Regions from separate parts of the Acidovorax sp. AC410 genome, predicted to be linked through region 3. Evidence: predicted binding sites of a transcription regulator. Region 3 holds the regulator's gene; each other region holds the start of a gene.
The links. Region 3 encodes LexA, which represses DNA repair genes until DNA is damaged. Its sites were predicted from a motif close to ACTGTATNNNNATACAGT; they were not measured.
Positions count from the first base shown of each region.

Region 1 (5,830 bases), 5.7 Mb from region 3:
CGATGCGGTACTTGAGCGGTGGCACGGCAGCCGGCGAGCGGCTGAACAGCTTGCCGAAGAAGCCGGCGTCCTTCTTGTCGGCATTGGGGGCCACGTAGCGCACGAAGTACACGCCCTCGTTGCGGTTGCGGTCTTCCACGGTGAAGCCGGTGCGGTCCAGGGCCACGCCGACACGGCGCCAGGCACGGTCGAAGCCTTCGTTCAACTGCACCACGGGCACGCTGTTCACCGTGGTCACGGTGGCCGATTGCGCCACGGGTGCGGCGGCGGCCACGACGGCCTTGGATTGCTCCTGGCTCACGCCCAGCCTGACCATCAGGCGGCGCAGGAATTCGGTTTCCAGCTCGGGGTCGGCCGCACGGGGCTGCCAGACGGTCTGGTCCTTGGTGGTGTTGCTGTAGACCTCGACCATGCCGCGGTGCGTGATGTAGACCTCGGTGCCCCCTGCGGCATTGCGTTCCAGGCGGGTGCGGAAGCGGTCACGCTCACCCGTGGAGTACAGCGAGTCGATCACCTTGCCCAGCGTCGAGCGGATCAGGTCCTGCGGCAGCTTGGCGCGGTTTTCGGCCCAGTCGGTTTCCATGATGCCCAGGTTGGCCTGGTCCAGGTCGAGCGTGAAACCGTTCTCCAGCCAGAAGTCGCGCACGGGCTCCCACAGCTTGTCAGCGGGGCGGTCGATCACCAGCCAGCGCTTGTTGCCCTCGCGCTGGATGCGCACGTCGCCCAGTTGCGCGGCGGCCGCGTTGGCCGTGCCCGAAGGCTGGGCCGCCTGGCTGGCCTGCAGGGCCGCGGCCGACACGGCACCGCCCGGCACGTTGTAGCGGGAGTCGCGCGAGAGCTGCGTAAGGTCCGGAGGCACCTCCAGCGTGGAGCCCTTGGCGGCGCTCTTGTAGTCGATCTTGTCGCCTTCGAGGGCGGAGCAGGCAGACAGGGCCAGGGCGAGGGCCAGCAGGCCCGCTCGGGTAGTAACAGCGTTCACGCGGAATTCCTTGGAGTGTCAGGGTTCGGGCGCAGCCCGGGTTAGATCAGGCTGGCGGAGCGCAGGGCCGCCTCGACCACGGCTTCATTGGCCTGGGTCAGCGGGGTCATGGGCAGGCGCAGTGTGCCACCGCACAGGCCCATGCGGGCCACGGCCCACTTCACGGGAATGGGGTTGGCTTCGACGAAGAGCTGCTTGTGCACAGGCATCAGCTGGAACTGGATTTCCATGGCGCGCTGCACGTTGCCGGCAATCGCCGCCACGCACAGCTCGTGCATCAGGCGCGGGGCCACGTTGGCCGTCACGCTCACGTTGCCATGGCCGCCGCACAGCATCAGCGCCACGGCGGTCGGATCGTCGCCCGAGTAGATGCCAAAGCCCTTGGGGGCTTCGCGGATCAGCCACTGCGCGCGCTCGATGTTGCCCGTGGCTTCCTTGATGCCGATGATGCCGGGCACCTGGGCCAGGCGCAGCACGGTGTCGTGCTGCATGTCGGCCACGGAGCGACCGGGCACGTTGTACAAGATGGTGGGCAGGTCGCCCACGGCCTCGGCAATGGCCTTGAAATGCTGGTACTGGCCCTCTTGCGTGGGCTTGTTGTAGTAGGGCACGACCTGCAATTGCGTGTCGGCGCCCACCTTCTTGGCGAAACGCGCCAGCTCGATGGCCTCGGCCGTGGAGTTGGCGCCGCAGCCGGCCATGATGGGCACGCGCTTGGCGGCCTGCTCCACGGACACACGGATGATCTCGCAGTGCTCCTCCACGTTCACCGTGGGCGATTCGCCCGTGGTGCCCACGACACCGATGCAGTCGGTGCCTTCGGCGATGTGCCAGTCGATCAGTTTGCGCAGCGCAGGGTAGTCGACGCTACCGTCCTCATGCAAGGGGGTGACGAGGGCGACGATGCTGCCAGTGAGTGGCACTAAGGAAGATGTCATGTCCGCAGTGGTGAACGGGATAAAAGAGCATTCTAACTAGCCGGACTGGCCAGCAGATGTCTTGAGGGTGCCCCGGCGTCCGCAAGTTCCCTGATGGCCGTGATGCGCTGCACGAAACGCGCGGGTTCTTCGAGGAAGCCGTCCTCGTAGGCCACGGTGCGCAGGCTGCGGCAGGCGGCCAGCAATTCACCGGGCTGCAGCAAAAATTCGGGCCGCGCGGGGCGTCCCACCGTTTCGTTACCGTGTGCAAAGGTCTCGTAGACCAGTACGCCCCCTGGCGCCAAGCTGGCCAGCAGGGTGGGAAACAGCGGCCGCCACAGGTAATTGGTGACCACCACGGCGCCAAACTGCCGCCCGGCAAAGGGCCAGGGGCCGTTTTCGAGGTCGGCGCAGACCATCTCCCCGAACGGGGCGCCTGCGGCCACGGCCTCGGGGGAGCGGTCTACCCCCACCACGCTGTGGCCCAGGCCGTGCAGCCAGCGCAGGTGGCGCCCGGCGCCGCAGGCCACGTCGAGCACGGTGCTCTGGGGTGCGATCAGGGCCGACCAGCGGCGTACCCAGTCCGAGGGCTTGTCAGATCCATGCATGGGCAATCAGAAGCAGTTCCACACCTGGTCGGCCAGCATCACCATGAATTCGGGCACGGTGTACATGGCAAACACGGCCAGGCAAGCCAGGATGGCCACCGCCCAGGCCAGCACCCGCCACACCAGCGGCAGGGCCGGGGTGCGGTGGGGAGCAGGGTCGGGGGCGGCTTGCATGGTGATGGGGTGCAAAGGTTCAGGCCGCCATCATGCCGGCACGGGCGCCGCGCGCTGGATAGGGCTTTCCTTGACGGGCAGGTTCACCAGGGCGGCGAACACCCCGAGCGCAATGGCGATGTACCAGACGATGTCGTAGCTGCCCGTGGCGTCGTACAGGTAGCCGCCCAGCCAGACGCCCAGGAAGCTGCCGATCTGGTGGCTGAAGAACACGAAGCCGCCCAGCATGGACAGGTGCTGCACGCCGAAGATCTGGGCAATGGTGGCATTGGTCGGCGGAATGGTGGACAGCCACAGCGTGCCCATCACGGCCGAGAAGATGTACACCGAGGCCGGCGACAGCGGCACCACGAGGAACACTGCAATGGCTATCGCCCGCGCAAAGTAGATGAAGGCCAGGATGTAGCGCTTTTGCAGGCGCTGGCCCAGGGTGCCGGCGATGTAGGTGCCGAACACATTGAACAGGCCGATCAGCGCCAGCGCGTAGCTGGCCACCTGGGGCGACAGGCCATGGTCCTTGAGGTAGCTGGGCATGTGTACGCCGATGAACACCACCTGGAAGCCGCAGACGAAGTAGCCCGCCATCAGCAGCGAGAAGCTCGGGTAGCGGAAGGCCTCGAACAGCGCCTGGGCGATGGTCTGGTCGCGCTTGGGAGGTGCTGCGCCCTTGAAGCCTGGCTCGCGCAGGCCGAACGCCAGGGGCACGATGAGCAGCACCGCCAGCGACAGCGCCAGCAGCGCCTGCTGCCAGCCGAAACTGGCGATCAGCCAGCCTTCCATGGGCACCATCAGGAACTGGCCGAAGGAGCCGGCCGCTGCCGCCACGCCCATGGCCCAGGAGCGTTTTTCGGGGGCGATCTGGCGGCCCAGCACGCCATAGATCACCGCGTAGGTGGTGCCTGCCTGGGCGGCGCCGATCAGCACGCCCGCGGTCAGCGCGAACAGCAGCGGCGTGGGCGACAGGGCCATGCCGGCCAGGCCCGCCGCATACAGGGCGGCGCCGGCCAGCAGCACGCGGAAGGCACCGAAGCGGTCGGCCGCCATGCCGGCAAAGATGCCGATCAGGCCCCAGGAGAGGTTCTGGATGGCGATGGCCAGGGCAAAGGACTGGCGCGTCCAGCCCATTTCCTGGGTGATGGGCAGCAGCCACAGGCCAAAGCCGTGGCGGATGCCCATGGACAGGGTCACGATGGCCGCGCCGCACGCGAGCACCTGGAACATGGACAGTTTCGGAGGATGCATAGACATGCGCAGAATGTAGCCAGATTGGCCACAATCTGCCCGCACACCACCGAACAGTACAGTTGAAGGCAGTGGAGCTGTATTTTTATCCAGTCTTTGCTGCGCCGCACTACAATCCGCCGCATGTCTGCCAAACCGTCTCCCGTCTCCGCCAGCGAATATTCCGAAGGCTCGATCCGCGTGCTCAAGGGCCTGGAGCCCGTCAAGCAGCGCCCGGGCATGTACACCCGCACCGACAACCCCCTGCACATCATCCAGGAGGTGCTGGACAACGCCGCCGACGAGGCGCTGGCCGGCCATGGCAAGAAGATCAAGGTCACGCTGCACACCGACGGCTCGGTCAGCATCGAGGACGATGGGCGCGGCATCCCCTTCGGCATGCACCCTGAAGAGAACGCCCCGGTGATCGAGCTGGTGTTCACGCGTCTGCACGCAGGCGGCAAGTTCGACAAGGGCAAGGGCGGCGCCTACAGCTTCTCGGGCGGCCTGCACGGCGTGGGCGTGAGCGTGACCAATGCGCTGGCCACCCGCCTGGAAGTGAGCAGCCACCGCGAGGGCAAGGTCGCCCGGCTGGTGTTCTCGGCCGGCGACGTGGTCGAGCCCCTGGTGACCCGCGCGCTCGAAGCCGGTGAGCGCAAGCAGGGCACGACCGTACGCGCCTGGCCCGATGCCAAGTATTTCGAGTCGAGCGCGCTGCCCATGGGCGAGCTCACCCACCTGTTGCGCAGCAAGGCGGTTCTCATGCCCGGCGTGTCGGTGACGCTGGTCAACGAGAAGACGCGCGACACCCAGACCTGGCAGTACAAGGGCGGCCTGCGCGACTACCTGATGCAGACGCTCAACGGTGACCCGGTGATCCCGCTGTTCGAGGGCGAAGGCTTTGCCGACCGCCACAACGAGAGCTTTGCCGAGGGGGAGGGCGCATCCTGGTGCGTGGCCTTCACCGAAGACGGCCAGCCCGTGCGCGAGAGCTACGTCAACCTGATCCCCACGAGCGCCGGCGGCACCCACGAAAGCGGACTGCGCGATGGCCTGTTCAATGCCGTCAAGAGCTTCATCGAGCTGCACAGCCTGCTGCCCAAGGGCGTGAAGCTGTTGCCCGAGGACGTGTTTGCCCGCGCCAGCTACGTGCTGTCGGCCAAGGTGCTGGACCCGCAGTTCCAGGGCCAGATCAAGGAGCGGTTGAACTCGCGCGACGCGGTGCGCCTGGTGTCGGGCTTCGTGCGCCCGGCGCTCGAACTGTGGCTCAACCAGCACGTCGATTACGGCAAGAAGCTGGCCGAGCTGGCCATCAAGGCCGCGCAAACGCGCCAGAAGGCTGGCCAGAAGGTCGAAAAGCGCAAGGGCTCGGGCGTGGCGGTGCTGCCCGGCAAGCTCACCGACTGCGAAAGCAAGGACATCGCCCACAACGAAGTCTTCCTGGTCGAGGGCGACTCGGCCGGCGGCAGCGCCAAGATGGGCCGCGACAAGGAAAGCCAGGCCATCCTGCCGCTGCGCGGCAAGGTGCTCAACACCTGGGAGGTGGAGCGCGACCGCCTGTTTGCCAACAACGAGATCCACGACATCTCGGTGGCCATCGGCGTGGACCCGCATGGCCCCAACGACACGCCCGACCTCTCGGGCCTGCGCTACGGCAAGGTCTGCATCCTCTCGGACGCCGACGTGGATGGCTCGCACATCCAGGTGCTGCTGCTCACGCTGTTCTTCCGCCACTTCCCCAAGCTCATCGAGACCGGCCATATCTACGTGGCGCGCCCCCCGCTGTTCCGCGTGGACGTGCCCGCGCGCGGCAAGAAGCCCGCCGCCAAGATGTATGCGCTGGACGACGGCGAGCTCACCGCCATCCTCGACAAGTGCGCCAAGGACGGCGTGGCGCGTGAAAAATGCCAGATCAGCCGCTTCAAGGGCCT
Region 1 covers NZ_CEEDCG010000001.1:162,462-168,291, reverse strand. The annotation lists gene bamC (outer membrane protein assembly factor BamC) at 1-979, opposite strand, end outside; gene dapA (4-hydroxy-tetrahydrodipicolinate synthase) at 1,021-1,917, opposite strand; gene AC0IZS_RS00690 (class I SAM-dependent methyltransferase) at 1,950-2,504, opposite strand; gene AC0IZS_RS00685 (hypothetical protein) at 2,511-2,678, opposite strand; gene AC0IZS_RS00680 (MFS transporter) at 2,709-3,926, opposite strand; gene AC0IZS_RS00675 (DNA topoisomerase IV subunit B) at 4,044-5,830, shown strand, end outside.
Region 1: a site for LexA is predicted at 3,997-4,014, ahead of AC0IZS_RS00675 (DNA topoisomerase IV subunit B). Genes of this name have one in related genera too.

Region 2 (5,830 bases), 650 kb from region 3:
CGCCTGCAGCCAGGCCTGCAGGGCCGACAACAGGCGGCTGGCGGACCACAGCAAGGCATCGGCCGAGGTGGCCAGCGCGGGCAGCTCGGCCGTCAGCTCGAAGCGCTCGGGCAACTCCACCCAGGCGTGGTTGTGGGCGATATGGCCGTAAGCCCGGTCCAGCGCCAGCAGCACGGCCGCGCCCAGACGCCGTGCCACGCCGTCGCGCGGCAGCGCGCGCAAGGCGCCCCAGGTGCGGCAGCCCATGCGTGCCAGGCTCGGCAGGTGCGGGTGCAGCGCCGTCAGCGTGTGCAGCGGCAGGCCATCGGGCAGGTGCCTGGGCAGCGGCTGGCCTGCCAGCTGCAGGCGCAGCAAAGCCAGGGCCTGCAGCGAGGTGGACGCCTCGGCAAAAGGCGTCAAGCGCCTAGCTTGCTCCGCAGGCCCTGCTTCTCCTGACGGATCGGCCGGCCATGGTGGGCTGCGCAGCTGCAATTGCGCGAGTAGCGCCTCACGCCCGCCCCACAGGCGCTCGGTGGCCGAAACCTCCAGCAGCAGGGCCTCGCCATCCACCCTCGCCACGCGCGGCGTGAACTGCAGCGCCCACCAATGCGCGTGCGGGGCCTGCGGAACGGGCTGGCGCGGCCCAGCCGCCGCAGCCGGCACGGTCACGCCAGGGCGGGCCGTGCTGTCCGTATCGGTATCAGTGGGAGTGGGCAGCAACGGCCATGCGATCCAGTGCATGCTGCACACCTCCTGCGGGCAAGCGGTCCAGCCACGTCGCCAGCGGCAGCACCACGGCAGGTCGCTGCTGTGGCCGCGCACGCCGCCCCTCGCCGCGCGCGGCCGACGCGGCCAGCACCCGGGCCAGCGCTGCGTTGCTGGCGGGCAGCACCAAGGCCTGCTCCATGGGCGGCCCGCGGCGCTTGAGCACCTGCACCTGCATCTGCGCACCGCCCGAGCCATCGACAGCCTCGACCCACAGCCGCAGCGGCGCAGGCGATGCCTGCTGGCGCGCCCTGGCCGGGCGAAACACCCACAGCAGCTGCCCCATCTGCGCGGCTGCCAGCTGCAGCCGCCTCAGTGATTCGGGCGCAGCCTGCGGCAGCCAGGCCAGCACCGCCTGCACGTCGCGGCAGCGCAGGGCCTGCTCGGCCGCCCAGAGCGCCTGGGTCGCAGAAGTGGTCTGTACACGGCACAGCCGCGCCGCATCCAACCCACCCGCGCGCAGGGCTGGCGCAAAAGGCTCAAGGGGCGGTGCCACCAGCACCACGGCCCCCGGCCGCGCGGCCGTGGCCTGGGCCAGTGCCGGCAGCACCAGTTGCCAGACATGCAGCCCGGCTGCAGGCTGCAGCACCTCGGCCATGGCACCCACGGGCCAGCCCCCGCCCGGCAGTTGCGCATCGAGCCCCGCATGTCCCGTGGCCTGCACCCGTGCCGCAGTGGATGTGCCCAGTTGGTCGGCCAGCCACACGCCTGCCAGACGTGGTGCTGCGCTGGCAGCCAGGGAACGGAGGGGGACGGCGGACATGGGAGGGGCAAACGAGTGGGGACATGCGCAAAAGGTCAGGCGACGGCGGAAAACCGCTGCGGACGCACCAGGGCCCTGGTCAGGGCATGCCTGTGCATGGAGCCCGGGATGAAAGCCAAATACTGTGTTTTCATCCAGTTATCGTACCCGATTCCGGGTCGCGTGGTGGCTTTTCAGAGCATTCCTGCAGGTCATTGGCATCCGCCAGAGCGCTGGCCCAGGCTGCGCGGGCCTCATGACCCACAACGGCAGAAAACTCGGGGGGAAAGGATGATGCGGGGAGATCAGCGATGGCAAGCAGTTGCACTATCGCTGGCAGGGTCAGCGCGAACACACTCGCGTGCCAATGGCGACCCGGAAATGACAAAAGGCCTGCAGAATTGCTTCTGCAGGCCTTGCCAATAATGGTCGGAGCGGCGGGATTCGAACTCGCGACCCTCTGCTCCCAAAGCAGATGCGCTACCAGGCTGCGCTACGCTCCGACAGCTCGTATTCTAACCCGGGAAATTTCGGGTTCTGGCCAAATGCGCGCTTTTTTTGATTTTTTTGCAGCGACTGCACCGGACCAGGGTTCCATCGGCAGTGCTGTCATGCATCCAGGGCGATGCAAACTGCGGCGATGGGGGAACAACTTCAACAACCAACCAGCTAACCAGAAGACCAAACGACGAACCAGCAACCGGCGCGCGGCCACATCCGTGGCCGTGCGCCCGCATGCATCAACGGCTCGACGGACCAGGGCCGCGGCCAGCCAGGTGGCGGAAGGTGATGCGGCCCTTGGAGAGGTCGTAAGGCGACATTTCCAGGGAGACCTTGTCACCCGCCAGGATGCGGATGTGGTGCTTGCGCATCTTGCCGCCGGTGTAGGCAATCAGCTGGTGACCGTTCTCCAGCGTCACGCGAAAGCGCGAGTCGGGCAGCACTTCGGTCACGGAGCCTTGCATTTCAATCAGTTCTTCTTTGGCCATGTTCTCTTGTCTTTTCAAAAATCAAAAAATCTGGTGATCGGCGCCTGAACGCTGGGGCATCCACCACGGCCTATGCAGCGTGGTCGGGCTCGACACACGGTGCATTGCGGGCGGTGGGAGTCGCTGCACCCGGGGCGCAGATCAGGCAGAGGGCCGGGGAGACGGCTTCATACGGATTTGCATTTGATCGTGTAGCCAGGCGGGAGCCGCAGACAGTGCTGTAGCACGGCAAGGCGAACCAACGACGCTACACGGTTAAAGGCAAATCCGTATCAATGGACAGGCAGAGCGCTGTGCATAGCCTGTCGATTGTACCGCGATGTACCGGGGCTTGCCTATGGCACGGGCGCAGCAGTGTCGCGGGACGGCACCAGAGCCTCCCCAGAGGGCCCCAGAGCCCCTTCAAGCAGCCGTATCCTGGCCCTGCACGGCCAGCGCCAGGGTGCGCACCAGGTCGGTCTGGGTAATGATGCCCACGAGGTGCCCGCCGTCGTCGACGATGGGGATGTGGTGGTGCCCACCCTGCGAGAACAGGGGCACCAGGTCCATGGCGTGCTGGCCTACCCGGGCCACCTGCACCGGGTGCGACATGATCTCGCCCACACTGGCGGGCTGGCCGCTGCGGCCCTTGACCAGGGCGCGCAGGCGCTGGCCCAGGCCCTCGTGCAGGTCGAGGTTGGCCAGCCGCATGAAATCGGCCACCGTGACGATGCCAAGCACCTGCCGGCTGGCATCCACCACGGGCAGGGCCTTGATCTTTTCGCTGCGCATCAAGGCCCACGCGTCCTTGAGCGACACGCCCTGCTCCACCGCCATGGCCGGCCGGGACATGATGTCCGCGCAGCGCACATCGCCCAGCGTGCGCTGGAAGGCCGCGCGGCCCGCCAGCTGCAGCAAACCCTCCAGGTCGGCGCGACTCACGTCCAGCACCTGGTTGTAGTGCGCCAGCGCCGCATCCACGTCCGATGCCGCAAAGGCCCCCTTGGCCACGGCGGTGCGCGCCGGCGATTGCTGCGGATGCGGGTAGCTGCGCCCGGTCAGGCTGTTGTAGACCACACCTGCCAGCAACAGCACCAGCACATTGAACAGGACAGGAAACGCCGCCAGGTGCAGGCCGTCGCCCGCCGTGAGCACCACGTACAGCGCCATGGAACCACCGGGCGGGTGCAGGCAGCGCAGCGGCACCATGAGCGCGATGGACAGACCCACCGCCAGCGCACCCGCCAGCGCAGGGTCGGGCACCAGCGCCGCACACACGGCCCCCACCATCGCCGACAAGGTGCTGCCGCCCAGCACCGGCCAGGGCTGGGCCAGAGGGCTCGACGGCATGCCGAACACCAGCACGGCACTGGCCCCCAGCGCGCCCAGCATCCAGGGCCCGTGGGCATGTCCGCCTCCCACCCACCAGCGGCTGAGCACCGCCGTCAGGAAGATGCCCAGCACGGCACCCACGATGAAGCGCAGGCGTTCGCGGCCATCGATGCCCAGCGGGGCCGGCCAGAAATGGCGCAGCCAGCGCGCAGTACGCACGCGCGGGGACGACCGTGCCGCCGCGCGCGGGGTGGACGAAGACATGGGATCGGGCGCTGGCGCCGGAGAGGGGGGAATGGAGGAAGGGTGCGGTGCAGACATGCAGCCAGCCATTGTGCCGGGTGGCGGCTTGCCGTGCACCAATTGGGTGCAAACCCGCTGCTGCCACGGTGGGTAAACGGGTGGACTATGCTCGAAACTACCTACCGCTTCCCCTCAAACGGCTGCACATGGCTCTAAGAACATGCTCTATACTGCATGTGAACCACGCCAAATGCAGTTTACTTCACACTTGTTTTCGCCATGGATGGCCCGGAAACAATCCCCACGGAGCACACTCTTGGGCCGCTGAAGGACGCCAGCAGCCAGCGCCGGTACGGGTAAGCCATAGGTTTTCACACAGGGGCTTGGGGTTAAATTACTTTAAGCCTAAACAAAGGAGACACTCCCCATGACCACTCGCCGCCTCGTCATCAGCCGCAGCGCAGCCCTCGTCGGCGCCGCTTCCACGGGCCTGCTGCTGCCCTCCATCGTGCGGGCCCAGAGCGGCAAGGTGCGCGTGGGCTTCATGCTGCCCTACACGGGCACCTTCGCCCAGCTGGGCGTGGCCATCGAGAACGGCGTGCGCATGGCCATCGACCAGCAGGGCGGCAAGCTCGGCGGGCGCGAGATCGAGTGGTTCAAGGTGGACGACGAGTCCGAGCCCAGCAAGGGCGTGGAAAACGCCAGCAAGCTGGTGCAGCGCGACAAGGTGGACGTGCTGATCGGCACCGTGCACTCGGGCGTGCAGATGGGCATCCAGAAGGTGGCGCGCGACACCGGTGTGCTCAACCTGATCCCCAACGCCGGCGTGCATGCCGCCACCCGGGGGCTGTGCGCGCCCAACGTGTTCCGCACCTCGTTCAGCAACTCCCAGCCCACGCTGGCGCTGGGCAAGGCGATGGTGGACAAGGGCCACAAGAAGGCCGTCTGGATCACCTGGAAGTACGCTGCGGGCGAGGAAGCCTTCGAGGGCTTCAAGCAAAGCTACACCGCCGCCGGCGGCACCATCGTCAAGGAACTGGGCCTGCCCTTCCCGAACGTGGAGTTCCAGGCGCTGCTGACCGAGATCGCCGCGCTCAAGCCCGATGCCGTGGCCTGCTTCTTCGCCGGTGGCGGCGCGGCCAAGTTCATCAAGGACTATGCGGCCGCCGGCCTCAAGGACAAGATCCCGCTGTATGGCTCGGGCTTCCTGACCGAAGGCGTGCTCGATGCGGCCGGCCCCGCGGCCGACGGCATCATCACCACCATGCACTACAGCGATTCGCTGGACACGCCGCGCAACAAGCAGTTCCGGCTGGAATACGCCAAGGCCTTCCGCAGCCAGCCCGACGTGTACGCCGTGCAGGGCTATGACACCGGCCTGCTGCTGGTGCAGGGTGCCAACGCCGTCAAGGGCGATCTGGCCGCCAAGCCTGCCCTGTACAAGGCGCTGGAGGGCGCCGTGATCGACAGCCCGCGCGGCAAGTGGACCATGAGCAAGGCCCACAACCCCGTACAGGACATCTACCTGCGCGTGGTCGAGAACAAGGAAAACAAGGTCGTCGGCATCGCCGCCAAGGCCCTGTCCGACAGCGGCGCAGGCTGCCGCATGGCGTAACACGCCAGTGGCCGCTGTGCGGCAGGCACCTGCCTGCACAGCCCTGGCCCTGCGGGATTTGACACAATGACTTTGCCTGCCGATGTGGCGGGCCAGTCCTTCGTGCGCCCGGACTTTGCGGCCACCCCCTTGGATCACCCTCTTCCATGACCCTCAGTACCTACCTGCTCTACCTGGCCGCCGTGG
Region 2 covers NZ_CEEDCG010000001.1:6,489,788-6,495,617, forward strand. The annotation lists gene AC0IZS_RS30165 (Y-family DNA polymerase) at 1-720, opposite strand, end outside; gene imuA (translesion DNA synthesis-associated protein ImuA) at 680-1,507, opposite strand; tRNA gene AC0IZS_RS30175 (tRNA-Pro) at 1,913-1,989, opposite strand; gene infA (translation initiation factor IF-1) at 2,227-2,475, opposite strand; gene AC0IZS_RS30185 (HPP family protein) at 2,878-4,050, opposite strand; gene AC0IZS_RS30190 (ABC transporter substrate-binding protein) at 4,457-5,644, shown strand; gene AC0IZS_RS30195 (LysE family translocator) at 5,791-5,830, shown strand, end outside.
Region 2: a site for LexA is predicted at 1,629-1,646, ahead of imuA (translesion DNA synthesis-associated protein ImuA). Genes of this name have one in related genera too.

Region 3 (5,830 bases):
CAGAAGCTGTGCGACGCCAAGGTTGCCGGCGTGGTCGGTCACCTCAACTCCGGTACCACCATCCCCGCTTCCAAGGTCTACAACGACTGCGGCATCCCCCACGTGACCGGCGCGGCCACGAACCCCAACCTGACCAAGCCAGGCTACAAGACCACGTTCCGCATCATCGCCAACGACAACGCCCTGGGCGCTGGCCTGGCTGCCTACGCCGTGGACACGCTGAAGCTCAAGACGGTCGCCATCATCGATGACCGTACCGCTTACGGCCAGGGCGTTGCCGACGTGTTCAAGAAGACCGCTTCCGCCAAGGGCATCAAGGTGGTGGACGAGCAGTTCACGACCGACAAGGCCACCGACTTCATGGCCATCCTGACCGCCATCAAGTCCAAGAACCCTGACGCCATCTTCTACGGCGGCATGGACCCCCAAGGTGGCCCGATGCTGCGCCAGATGGAACAGCTGGGCATGGGCAACGTGAAGTACTTCGGTGGTGACGGCATCTGCACGGCTGAAATCGCCAAGCTGGCCGCCGGCGCCAAGACCCTGGCCAACGTGATCTGCGCCGAAGGCGGCGCATCGCTGGCCAAGATGCCTGGCGGCACGGCCTGGAAGGCCAAGTACGACGCCAAGTACCCCAACCAGTTCCAGGTGTACAGCCCCTACACCTACGACGCCACGTTCCTGATCGTGGACGCCATGAAGCGCGCCAACTCGGTCGACCCCAAGGTCTACACCCCCGAGCTGCTCAAGTCCAGCTACAAGGGCGTGACCTCGACGATCGCCTTCGAACCCAACGGCGAAATGAAGAACCCTGCCATCACCCTGTACAACTACAAGGACGGCAAGAAGACCCCTCTGAACTAAGGGACGGACTTGCCTTCAACCGGCTAACGTTGTTGGGGAGCCTTGCCGTGCTACAGCACTGTCTGCGGCTCCCCGCCTAGTTATCCGGTCGAATGCAATCCCGTGCAGGAGCGCTGCCTTCGGGTGGTGCCCGCGGAATCAAAAAAGGCTTCCCTCGGGAAGCCTTTTTCGTTGGTGCCGCCGACGCTGCTTGCGTTGGCGGCAGGAGGGGGCGTCAGCGCCGCACCTGCAGCGAACCCGGGTTCACGATGTTGGTCGGCGTGCCCTTGATGAAGTTCACCACGTTGTCGAAGGCCGCACCAAAGTAGAGCTCGTAGCTGTCCTGCTCCACGTAGCCGATGTGCGGGGTGCAGATGCAGTTCTCAAGGCGCAGCAGGGCGTGGCCCTGCAGGATGGGCTCGCTCTCGAACACGTCCACCGCCGCCATGCCGGGGCGACCCCGGTTCAGCGCCGCAATCAGGGCATCGGACTCGACCAGTTCGGCGCGCGAGGTGTTCACGAACAGCGAGGTGGGCTTCATGCACGACAGGTCTTCAAGCGAGATGATGCCGCGCGTCTCGTCGTTCAGGCGCAGATGCACCGAGATCACGTCGCACTGCGAGAAGAATTCCTCGCGCGTGGTGGCGGCCTGGTAGCCATCGGTCAGGGCCTGGGCGCGCGATGCCTCGCGGCCCCAGACGCGCACGTTCATGCCGAAGGCCCGGCCATAGCCGGCCACGAGCTGGCCGATGCGGCCATAGCCCCAGATGCCCAGCGTCTTGCCGCGCAGCACCGTGCCCAGCCCGAAGTTGGGCGGCATGGACGCCGTCTTGAGGCCCGACTGCTGCCAGGCGCCGTGCTTGAGGTTGGAGATGTACTGGGGCAGCCGGCGCGTGGCGGCCATCACCAGGGCCCAGGTCAGCTCCGCAGGTGCCACCGGCGAGCCCACGCCCTCTGCCACGGCAATGCCGCGCTCGGTGCAGGCTGCCACGTCGATGTGGTTGCCGATCTTGCCGGTCTGGGCAATGAGTTTGAGGCGCGGCAGCTTTTCGACCAGCTGGCGGGTGATCTGGGTGCGCTCGCGCACCAGCACGATGATGTCGGCATCCTTGAGCCGTATCGACAGCTGGCCCAGGCCCTTGACGGTGTTGGTGTAGACCTTGGCGGTGTAGGCGTCGAGCCGGGTGGCGCAATGGAGCTTGCGCACTGCATCCTGGTAGTCGTCGAGGATCACGATGTTCATCCCGACATTGTGCCTTGGAGCGCTGCAGTCTTTGCGCCCCAAGGCCCATCGGGCGCACGGCATTTGCAACGCTGCGTGAATGCCGCATGTGCGAAGGCGCTGATCCGCGCGAATGCGGTGCCCCATCTGCGGCGGCGGGCCTGGTGCCGCCGCTTGCAGGACAGCTGGCCCGCTCGCCTGCCCGGCCGGGGTGCCCGGGTCAGTGTTGCAGCGCCTCGCGCGCGGCCATGCGGTCCAGCTCCGCGCACACATCGGCCATGCGCCCCGAGATCACGATGCGTCCGGCATCGGCGCCGGAGGCGGCTGTCCGCAGCACCCGCACCACGCGGCGTGCCTGGGCGTGGTTGCACACGGCCTCCGCTCCCTGGGCCGGGTTGGGCAAGCGGCTTCCCGCTGCCGCCAGTGGCGTCTCGTCGCGCGGCATGCGGGCTGCAGCCGCTGCCGGCCATGCTGGCGCCGGGGTGGCTGGCAGAGGTGCCTTGCAGGTGCGTGGCCGTGCCGCAGTGGTGTCGTGCCCGCCATGCGCGGCAGGCTGCAGCCAGCGCGTCAGCGCATGCAGGGGGTGGGAGAAGGCCGAGAAGGTCAAAGAAGCAATTCCCATGTGAAGACTCCGAAGGTCGGTGGTGAACACAGGCAGGATTGCGAGGGATGTGCATGGGCCCAGGGCTGACCAGTGGGTTGCAGAAAATCCCGCATCCCACCTGTCAAACGCCCGCCACCTGGGCCATGCACGTCGGGTCCTTTGCGGCATCCCTGCCTTGCGCAGGGGGTGCCGTGGACCCTTGGCGCTACATGAGCATGGTGTTGCGGATCAGGCCGACCGCCAGGCCTTCGATCTCGAAGGGCTCACCGGGCTGCACGGTGATCACGGGGTAGTCGGGGTTTTCGGGCAGCAGCTCGATGCCGGTGGCCGTGCGGCGCAGGCGCTTGACGGTGACGTCGTCGCCCAGGCGGGCCACGATGATCTGGCCATTGCGCGCCTCGCGCGTGGACTGCACGGCCAGCAGGTCGCCGTCCATGATGCCGGCGTCGCGCATGGACATGCCGCGCACCTTGAGCAGGTAATCGGGCTTGTGCTGGAACAGGCTGTTTTCCACGCTGTAGGTCTGGTCGACATGCTCCTGCGCGAGAATGGGTGAGCCCGCTGCGACCCGGCCGATCAGCGGCAGCATCAGCTGCGACAGGCCGGGAATGGGCAGGCTGAACTGGGTGCCACGCGCTGCGTTGATGGAGCGCACGGTCTCGCCGCGTAGGCGGATGCCCCGCGAGGTGCCGCTGACCAGTTCGATCACGCCCTTGCGGGCCAGGGCCTGCAGGTGCTCTTCTGCCGCATTGGCCGACTTGAAGCCCAGCTCGGTCGCGATTTCGGCGCGGGTAGGGGGGGCGCCGGTGCGTGCAATGGCGGTCTGGATCAGGTCCAGAATCTGTTGCTGGCGGGCGGTGAGCTTGGGGTTGTCGAGCATGGTGGTTTCCAGTGTGTGCCGGTACAGTGGCAAATAACTGTTTTTTAATCCAGTAGCTGTATTTTTCACCAGTTTTTCGGAGTATGCAAGTGAGTGCGCAAAAAATTGTGGTTCTGGGTACGGGCGGCACCATTGCCGGCACCGCTGCGCAGGCGGGGGACAACATTGGCTACACGGCCGCACAGGTGGGGGTGGGCGAGCTGCTGGCGGCGGTTCCCGGGCTCGAAACAGTGGCTGGCGGGGCCCTGGTGGTCGAGCAGGTGGCCCAGATCGACAGCAAGGACATGGAGATGGGTGTGTGGCGCGCCCTGGCGCAGCGCTGCGCCGAATGCATGGACGACCCTGCCGTGCGCGCTATCGTCATCACCCATGGCACCGACACCATCGAAGAGACGGCCTGGTTCCTGCACTCCGTGCTCCATGCCTCGAAGCCCGTGGTGCTGACCTGTGCCATGCGCCCATCGACCGCGCTGGTGCCCGATGGCCCGCAGAACCTGCTCGACGCCGTGGCCGTGGCGGCCACCGCCGGTGCGCACGGCGTGGTGGTGGTGGCTGCCGGCACCATCCACGGCGCGCAGCGCGTGCAGAAGGTGCATCCTTACCGGGTGGACCCGTTCAGTTCCGGTGACGCCGGGCCCTTGGGGTGGGTGGAGGAGGGCGTGGCCCGCCTGGTGCAGGCATGGCCCCAGGCGCCAGACGGCACGGCTGCCGCAGCCACTGCCGCCCTGCCGGCCGACGCCCCCTGGCCGTGGGTGGAACTGGTGGCGAGCCATGCGGGCGCCAGTGGCCGTGCGGTGGATGCCTTGGTGCGCGAGGGCGTGCAGGGGCTGGTGGTGGCCTGCACGGGCAACGGCACCATCCACCATGCGCTCGGCGCCGCGCTGGCGCGTGCGCAGGCGGTTGGGGTGCGTGTGGTGCGCTCCACGCGCTGCGCCGAAGGACAGTTGCTGCCCACGGCAGGAGACGCCTTTGCGGCCGCGCCCGGCCTGTCGCCCGTGAAGGCCCGCATCACGCTGATGCTTGAGCTGTTGCACTGATCACCACGCCAGGAAGCCCTTTATGTTTGCTGCCCTTCGCTCCCATGTATGGGCCTACCCGGCGCTGGAGGTGGTACACATCGTGGGCATTGCGCTGCTGCTGGGCAACCTGGTGCTGCTGGAGTTGCGGGTGTTCGGCTGGGGCGCGGCGCTGCCGCCGCGGGACCTGGCGCGCCTGAGCCTGTCGCTGGCGCTGTGCGGCTTTGGCATGGCGGCCCTGTCGGGCCTGGTGATGTTTGCCACGCAGCCCCAGGAATTGCTCGCCAACCGGGCCTTCACCCTGAAGATGCTGTTGTTGATGCTTGCCGGCTGCAACGCGGCGTGGTTTCATGGGCGTGGTTCGCTGGCGCGGCTCGATGGGCTTGCGCGGGCGCAGATGCTGCTGTCCACCCTCATCTGGCTGGCCATCGTCGCCTGCGGTCGCTGGATCGCTTACTTGTAGCCCCCTGAGTCGCTTCGCGCCTCGGTGCAGCCGCCAGAGGCGGCAGCCCTTCGGCGCCGTCCAAGCCCGCGCAGGCGGGCTTGGAGCCGCGGCCCTCAGCCCCTCAGGGGGACGCCACCGGTGGCCTGGCAAAGCCAGTTCCACGGTGGCACTGGCTTGGGCCATGCCAGAGCCACGGGTCCTGTTCTGTGCGTAGCGCTGTTGAAGCGCAGATAACCATCCCAAAGGAGAAGTCCCATGCCACTACGACGTCGCCAACTTCTGTTCACCGGCTTTGCAATGCCCCTGGTACCCCTTGCGGCCCATGCCCACCACGGCTGGAGCAGCTTCGACGCGGATCGCCCGATCTACCTCGAAGGCACGGTGCGCAAGGTGCGCTGGCAGAACCCGCATGCCGAGCTGGAGCTGGAGCTGCCCGCCAACCTGGCATTGCCGCCCAACCTGGCGCAGCGCGCCTTGCCCGCGCAGACGGCTCCGGTCGATGGCAAGTCCTTGCTGGCCCGTGCCGTGCTGCCCACGCGCAAGGACCGCAAGTGGGAGATCGAGCTTGCGCCGCTGACGCGCATGCAGGCCTGGCAGGTGGCCGAGATCAAGCCGGGCACAGCGATCTCGGTACTGGGCTTCACGCTGCGCGAGGAGAAGGGGGAGGCGGTGCTGCGGGTCGAGTACCTGTTCGTGGATGGCAAGGTCTACGGGTTGCGCTCAAGCCCGGCTTGATCTCTAGTGGCCCGACGGGTGGGCGCCGGGATCATCGAATAGTGCACGTTTCGTTTCCTTGATGTGCCTGGCTGCGTGCGGCGTG
Region 3 covers NZ_CEEDCG010000001.1:5,836,749-5,842,578, reverse strand. The annotation lists gene AC0IZS_RS27110 (branched-chain amino acid ABC transporter substrate-binding protein) at 1-864, shown strand, start outside; gene AC0IZS_RS27105 (D-2-hydroxyacid dehydrogenase family protein) at 1,079-2,086, opposite strand; gene AC0IZS_RS27100 (hypothetical protein) at 2,286-2,687, opposite strand; gene lexA (transcriptional repressor LexA) at 2,875-3,549, opposite strand; gene AC0IZS_RS27090 (asparaginase) at 3,633-4,586, shown strand; gene AC0IZS_RS27085 (hypothetical protein) at 4,609-5,028, shown strand; gene AC0IZS_RS27080 (DUF6152 family protein) at 5,266-5,745, shown strand.

Region 4 (5,830 bases), 2.0 Mb from region 3:
GCGCTCGATGGCGTGGCGGACCGCAGCGGCAGTTTTTTGAACGATGTGGCGGTGGATGAGCGCCGCAAGGTAGCCTACATCGCCGACAGCGGTATGCGCAGCGCGCCCGACAACCAGGTGGGCCTGATCGTGGTGGACTTTGCCAGTGGCCAGGCGCGCCGCGTGCTCGACCGGCATGCCAGCCTGCAGATCGAGCCGGGGGTGAAGGTCGTCTCGCATGGTGAGGAGGTCTGGCCCGGCAACCCGCTGCTGCTGGGCGTGAACGGCGTGGCGCTGTCGCCCGATGGGCAGACGCTTTACTGGACGGTGACCACCGGCACGCGCCTGCGCGCAGTGCCCACGGCGCTGCTGCGCGATGCGGGTGCCGGCGATGCAGAGCGTGCAGCTGCCATCCGCGACCTGGGTGCCGTGGGGGGCAACACCGATGGCATCGTGGCAGATGCGGCGGGCCGGGTCTACATCACCGACGTGACGCGCAACGGCATCGTGCGCTATGAGCCCGCCACGGGCACCCTGGCCCTGCTGGCCGCAGACGAGGGCGTGCAATGGCCCGACACGCCGGCCATCGGCCCGGGTGGCGCGCTGTACTTCACCTCCAGCCACCTGAACGACCACTTTGCGGACGCGGTGAAGGCCGGGGAGGAGCGCTACGAGCTGTGGCGGCTGCCGCTCAAGCAGGCCCGGGCACGCGCGCGAACCAGTCCTTGAGAAAGGCCACGCACAGCGATACCTTGCGCGGCACGAGCCGCCGCTCGGGGTAGATGGCGTAGAGCACCAGCGGCGGGCGCTCGACGGTGGGGAACAGCTCCACCAGGGTGCCTGCAGCCATCTCATTGCGGGCCACGAAATCGGGCAGCACGGCAATACCCAGGTCGGCCATCACCAGCCGCTTGAGGAACAAGGTGCTGTTGGCGCGCATGCGCGGGGCCACGGTGACATGCGTATCACCCGCCCAGCGCAGAGGCCAGCGTGCGCCGGCCGTGGCGTATGAATAAGCAAAGCAGGCATGGCCCGACAGGCCGTCGGGCGAGGCGGGGTGACCACAGCGGGCCAGGTAGGCCGGCGTGGCGCACACGTGCAGGTCGAACGACGCGATGCGCTGGGCCGTGTAGCTCGAATCCTTGGGGTCGGTGGTGGCGCGCAGGCCCAGGTCAAAGCCTTCGGCGAGCAGGTCCACATGGCGGTCGCCCAGCTCCAGGTCGAGCTCGACCTGCGGGTGTGCGGCCGCAAAATCGGTGAGCGCCGCGCCCAGGTCGGCCAGGCCCAGGGCCATGGGCGCGTTCAGCCGCAGCCGGCCTGCGGCGGCACCGGCCGCACCGGCGGCCTCGGTGTCGGCCTCTTCCACCGCGAGCAGCACCGAGCGGGCCCTCTCCACGTAGCCCGCGCCCACCTCGGTCATTGACACGCGGCGCGTGGTGCGGTGCACGAGGCGCGCACCCAGGGTCGCCTCCAGCTCGGCAATGGCCTTGCTGGCGGCGGATGCGGACATGTCGAGTTCTGCCGCGGCGGCGGAGAAGCTTTCAAGCTCTGCCAGGCGCACCAGCAGGCGGAAGGTGGCGAGTCGATCCATGCACTGGACTGTAGCCGGAGCGGGTGGTCATGGCAGGCTTCAGACGGGTTCGCATTCAACCGTATGGCCAGACGGGAACTGCAGGCGGTGCTGCAGCACAGCAAGGCGATGCAATGACGTCAGGCGGTTGCACGACCGCCTTGGCCAGAAGGTGCCCCGATGGTGACATTTAGAGACGCTGCGGACCTAAAAATCCGCCGCCTTCCGGCCAAGGGGCGTGCCGGTTCGACCCCGGCTCGGGGCACCAGCTTGCCTCCGCCGCAGAAGGAAAGCCCTATCAGGTCGTTGGCACTGCCATCAGTACATAGACCTTGCGCAGGGTTTCGTGCACCTGCCACTCGCCCGTGGTGTGGGCGGGGAAGAACACGGTATCGCCCGCGCGGAAATCCTGCGGTGTGCCATCGGTGGGCGTGAAGGTGCACGACCCGGCCAGGATGTGCATGACCTCGGCATTGGGCAGGTGGCGTGCAAAGCGGCCGGGGGTGGATTCCCAGATGCCGGTGGCGTTGCCGCCGGCGCCCACGAGGTCGATGTCGATGCCGCTGAACTGGGCGGGGGGTTGGGTCAGGGGGCGGGCTGCGGGGCCTTGGCTTTCCAGACCCTGGAGGGTGGCGGTCTGGGGGAGGATGGTGATGTTCATGGAGGGTGCAGGGTTCTGAAAAGAGAAGCTGCAAGCAAGAGCTGGACCGGCGTTGCTGTGGTCCAAGATATGGGTAAACCACGTGCCGATCGATTCAACGGCTTTGGTGTGGTGGTTGCTGCATGCCTTTGCTGTAGTCGGAGGCCGGGGTGTGCGCCCGGCGGCGCAGTGCTTCTGTTAGACCTCATGCCTATGTTGCGGGCGGGAGCCGGGTCTCGGCCCGGCGGCCGAGGTACCTTTCTTTGCGTCGCCAAAGAAACGTACCCCAAAGAAAGGCGACCCCGCTGCCCGTGTCCCCCTCGTACTGCGTACGAGGGGGCAGCCTGCGATGCTCGGTCCTGGGGTGACGCCGAAGAACTCCCTGCGCTGCCTCTGCGAGGCAGCTCCGGTCAGACAGCTTCGGCGAGCCAGATGACGAGGCGCGTGTCCTTCGGCACGCGCTCACCCCAGGCCCTGCGCTTCTCGGCACGGTCAGAAGGGGGTGGGAGCGGGCTCCATACGGGCCATTGCTTCGCTCGGCCCCAACTGCCTCGCTGCGCTTGGCCTGGACAGGGCGGCTGCGCCCGCACCGTCGGCAGCGCACAGCGCGAACCGACCCCAGGCGCAGCTGCGAAGCAGCAGCCGTGTTTGTCCCCGCTCCCCACCCCTGCTGGCTGCGCCGAGAAGCGCAGGGGCTGGGGTGGGCGTGTGTGCCGAAGGACACACACGCTTCGTGGTCTGGCTTGCCGATGCTGTTTGAGCGGAGTTCGAAGAACGCAGCGAGTTCATCGGCACCACCCCAGGCCCGAGCATCGCAGGTTGCCCCCATCGCCCGACAGGGCGATGGGGGTCGCAGACTGGGGGCCGCCTTCTCTTTGGTGACTTTCTCTTGGCGGCCAAGAGAAAGTTACTGCGCCGCCGGGCGCACATCCCGGCTCCCGACCTCCAACAAAGAAGAGAAGCAACCACCAACCCAGAACTCCCCTGCAAGATCGAGGCAAGCCGCTTAAAACAGACACCCCTGATTCCTCGCAAACGCAGCCCGGTACTGCGTCAAATCCAACTCCGTCCGCCCCCGGTTAAGCCCCAACTTGCGGCAAGTGGCCGCAAAGCGCTGTCGCAACATATCGGCCCACAATCCCGTCCCCTTCATCCGCGTGGCAAAGTCACTGGCATAGACCTTGCCCGCAGCGCGCTGCGCAGGGTCCAGCGCATGCAGGTCCTGCACCCGGGCCATCACCCGCGCCGCGCGCTGCGGGTAGTGCAGCTCCAGCCACTCGCGAAACAGGGGGTCCAGCTCCCACGGCAGGCGCAGCACGGTGTAGAAGGCGCTGGTGGCCCCGGCCTCGTGCGCGGCCTGCAGCACCTGTTCCATGTCTTCGGTGATGAAGGGGATCTGCGGCGCCACGCTCACGCCCACGGGGATGCCCGCCTCGGCCAGTGTGCGGATGGTGCGCAGGCGCCGGTGGGGCGCAGCGGCGCGCGGCTCCATGCGGCGCGCCAGGGCGGCATCGAGCGTGGTGATGGTGACGTACACGGCCGTCAGGCGCTGCGCCGCCAGCGGGGCGAGCAGGTCGAGGTCGCGCTCCACCCCGGCGGACTTGGTGATCAGCGAGAACGGGTGGCGCATGTCGCGCATCACCTCGATCAGGCCGCGCGTGAGTTTCAGCTCGCGCTCCACAGGCTGGTAGCAGTCGGTGGCCGAGCCGATGTTGATGAGCTGCGGCACATGGCTGGCCCGGCCCAGTTCGTCGCGCAGCAGCGCGGCGATGTTGTGCTTGGCGATGATCTGCGTTTCGAAATCAAGCCCCGGCGACATATTGAGATAACTGTGCGTGGGCCGCGCGTAGCAGTACACACAGCCATGCTCGCAGCCCCGGTAGGGGTTGACCGAGAGCTCGAAAAATATGTCCGGCGAATCGTTGGCGCAGATGGCGCTCTTTGCCGTCTCCAGATGCACCTGGGTGGTGAGTGGCGCGGGTTGTTCGTCGCCCTCTTCCGCACAGGCGTCCCAGCCGTCGTCCACCACCTCGCGCGTGTCGCGCACGAAGCGGTGGGCCAGCGCCGTGGCCGCCCCCCGACCGCGCACCGCCTGCAGGGGGATGCGCACCTCCTGCATCACCTGGGGGGCGTTGTCGTCGTCGGGCGGAGGCGGCTTCATAACTGTATAAATATACAGTTATTTGGCTTTTCATGCCGGGCTGTTACGTGGTGCGGCCTGCATCGCAATCCACCTGGCGCTGTCGCTGGCTCAGCGCCGCTTGCCGAGTTGTCCTACCAGGTAGTCGGCCAGTTGCTTCAGCCCCCGACCCAGGGGCATGCCACGGGGGCCGGCGCCCACCAGGGCGAGCTCGGTGGGGGGCGGGGGCTCGAAACCTGCAGCGCGGCCCAGCGTGCGGTGTTCGGCCAGCAGCGCCGAGCGGGGCAGCACGCTGACGCCCAGGCCCGCAGCGACCGCTGCCTGCACGGACGTCAGGCTCTGGCTGCCGAAGGCCTGGCGCCAGGGGCGACCCGCCTTCTCCAGCAGCCGCACGGCGCGCAGGCGGTAGATGCAGCCCGCAGGGAACAGCACCAGCGGCACCGCGCCATCGGCGTCTGGTGCGAAGCCCTGGCCGACGGCCCACACCAGGCGCTCGGGCCAGGCGGCGACGCATTCGCCGCTGCCGGGCTCGCGCTTCATCAGGGCCAGGTCTATTTCGCCGTGGACCAGCCGGCGCTGCAGGTCGCTGCTCATGCCGCTCACCGTTTCCAGCCGCAGGGCGGGATGTGCGGCGCTGAAGCCCGCCAGCACGCCGGACATGCGCCGGGCGTCGAAATCTTCCGGCACGCCCAGGCGCAATGCCACCTGCCCCGGGGTGGCGGCCAGCGCGTCTTCGGCCTCCTGCGCCATGGCCAGCAGGCGGCGGGCGTAATGCACCAGCAGCTCGCCCTGTTCGGTGGGCAGGGCCTGTTTGCCGCTGCGGTCGCGCTGCAGCAAGGGGTGGCCTACCCGCTCTTCGAGCTTGGCGATCTGCTGGCTGACGGTGGACTGCGTGCGGTGCACGCGCTCGGCCCCGCGCGTGAAGCTGCCCTCTTCAACGACGCACACCAGGGTTTTCAACAGTTCCAGGTCCAGCATGGCTCATATCCAAAATTCAACTGCATTGCATTTGAACATTTAATTTTCCAATATCGCAAGCCTTGCGCATGCTACGCATCTCATTGAAACGATGCGAACCGAACCATGCCTTTGCACAACACCCCCCGCCCTTTGTGGCTGACCTTCGACTGCTACGGCACCCTCATCCAGTGGGATGAAGGCTTGCAAGAGGCCGTGCGCGAGCTGCTGGCGCGCAAGGGCGCCGCGGGCACCCCGCCCGAAGAACTCATCGCGGTCTACGACCGGCACGAACACGCGCTGGAGCAGACGCCGCCGCACCGCAGTTTTCGCGAGGTGTCGGGCGAAGGGCTGCAGCGCACCCTGGCGCAATTGGGGCTACCTGAATCGCCCGGCGATGCCGGGCTGCTCGCCGGCCGCATCGGCACCATGCCGCCCTTCGCCGAGGTGGTGGGCGCGTTGCGGGCGCTCAAGGCCGCAGGCCACCGCCTGGCCATCGTGTCCAACACCGACGACGACATCATTGCCGGCAACGTGGCGCAAC
Region 4 covers NZ_CEEDCG010000001.1:3,857,628-3,863,457, reverse strand. The annotation lists gene AC0IZS_RS17880 (L-dopachrome tautomerase-related protein) at 1-708, shown strand, start outside; gene AC0IZS_RS17875 (LysR family transcriptional regulator) at 671-1,570, opposite strand; tRNA gene AC0IZS_RS17870 (tRNA-Leu) at 1,724-1,817, shown strand; gene AC0IZS_RS17865 (cupin domain-containing protein) at 1,848-2,210, opposite strand; gene AC0IZS_RS17860 (PA0069 family radical SAM protein) at 3,196-4,308, opposite strand; gene AC0IZS_RS17855 (LysR family transcriptional regulator) at 4,441-5,307, opposite strand; gene AC0IZS_RS17850 (haloacid dehalogenase type II) at 5,413-5,830, shown strand, end outside.
Region 4: a site for LexA is predicted at 4,352-4,369, ahead of AC0IZS_RS17860 (PA0069 family radical SAM protein). Genes of this name have one in related genera too.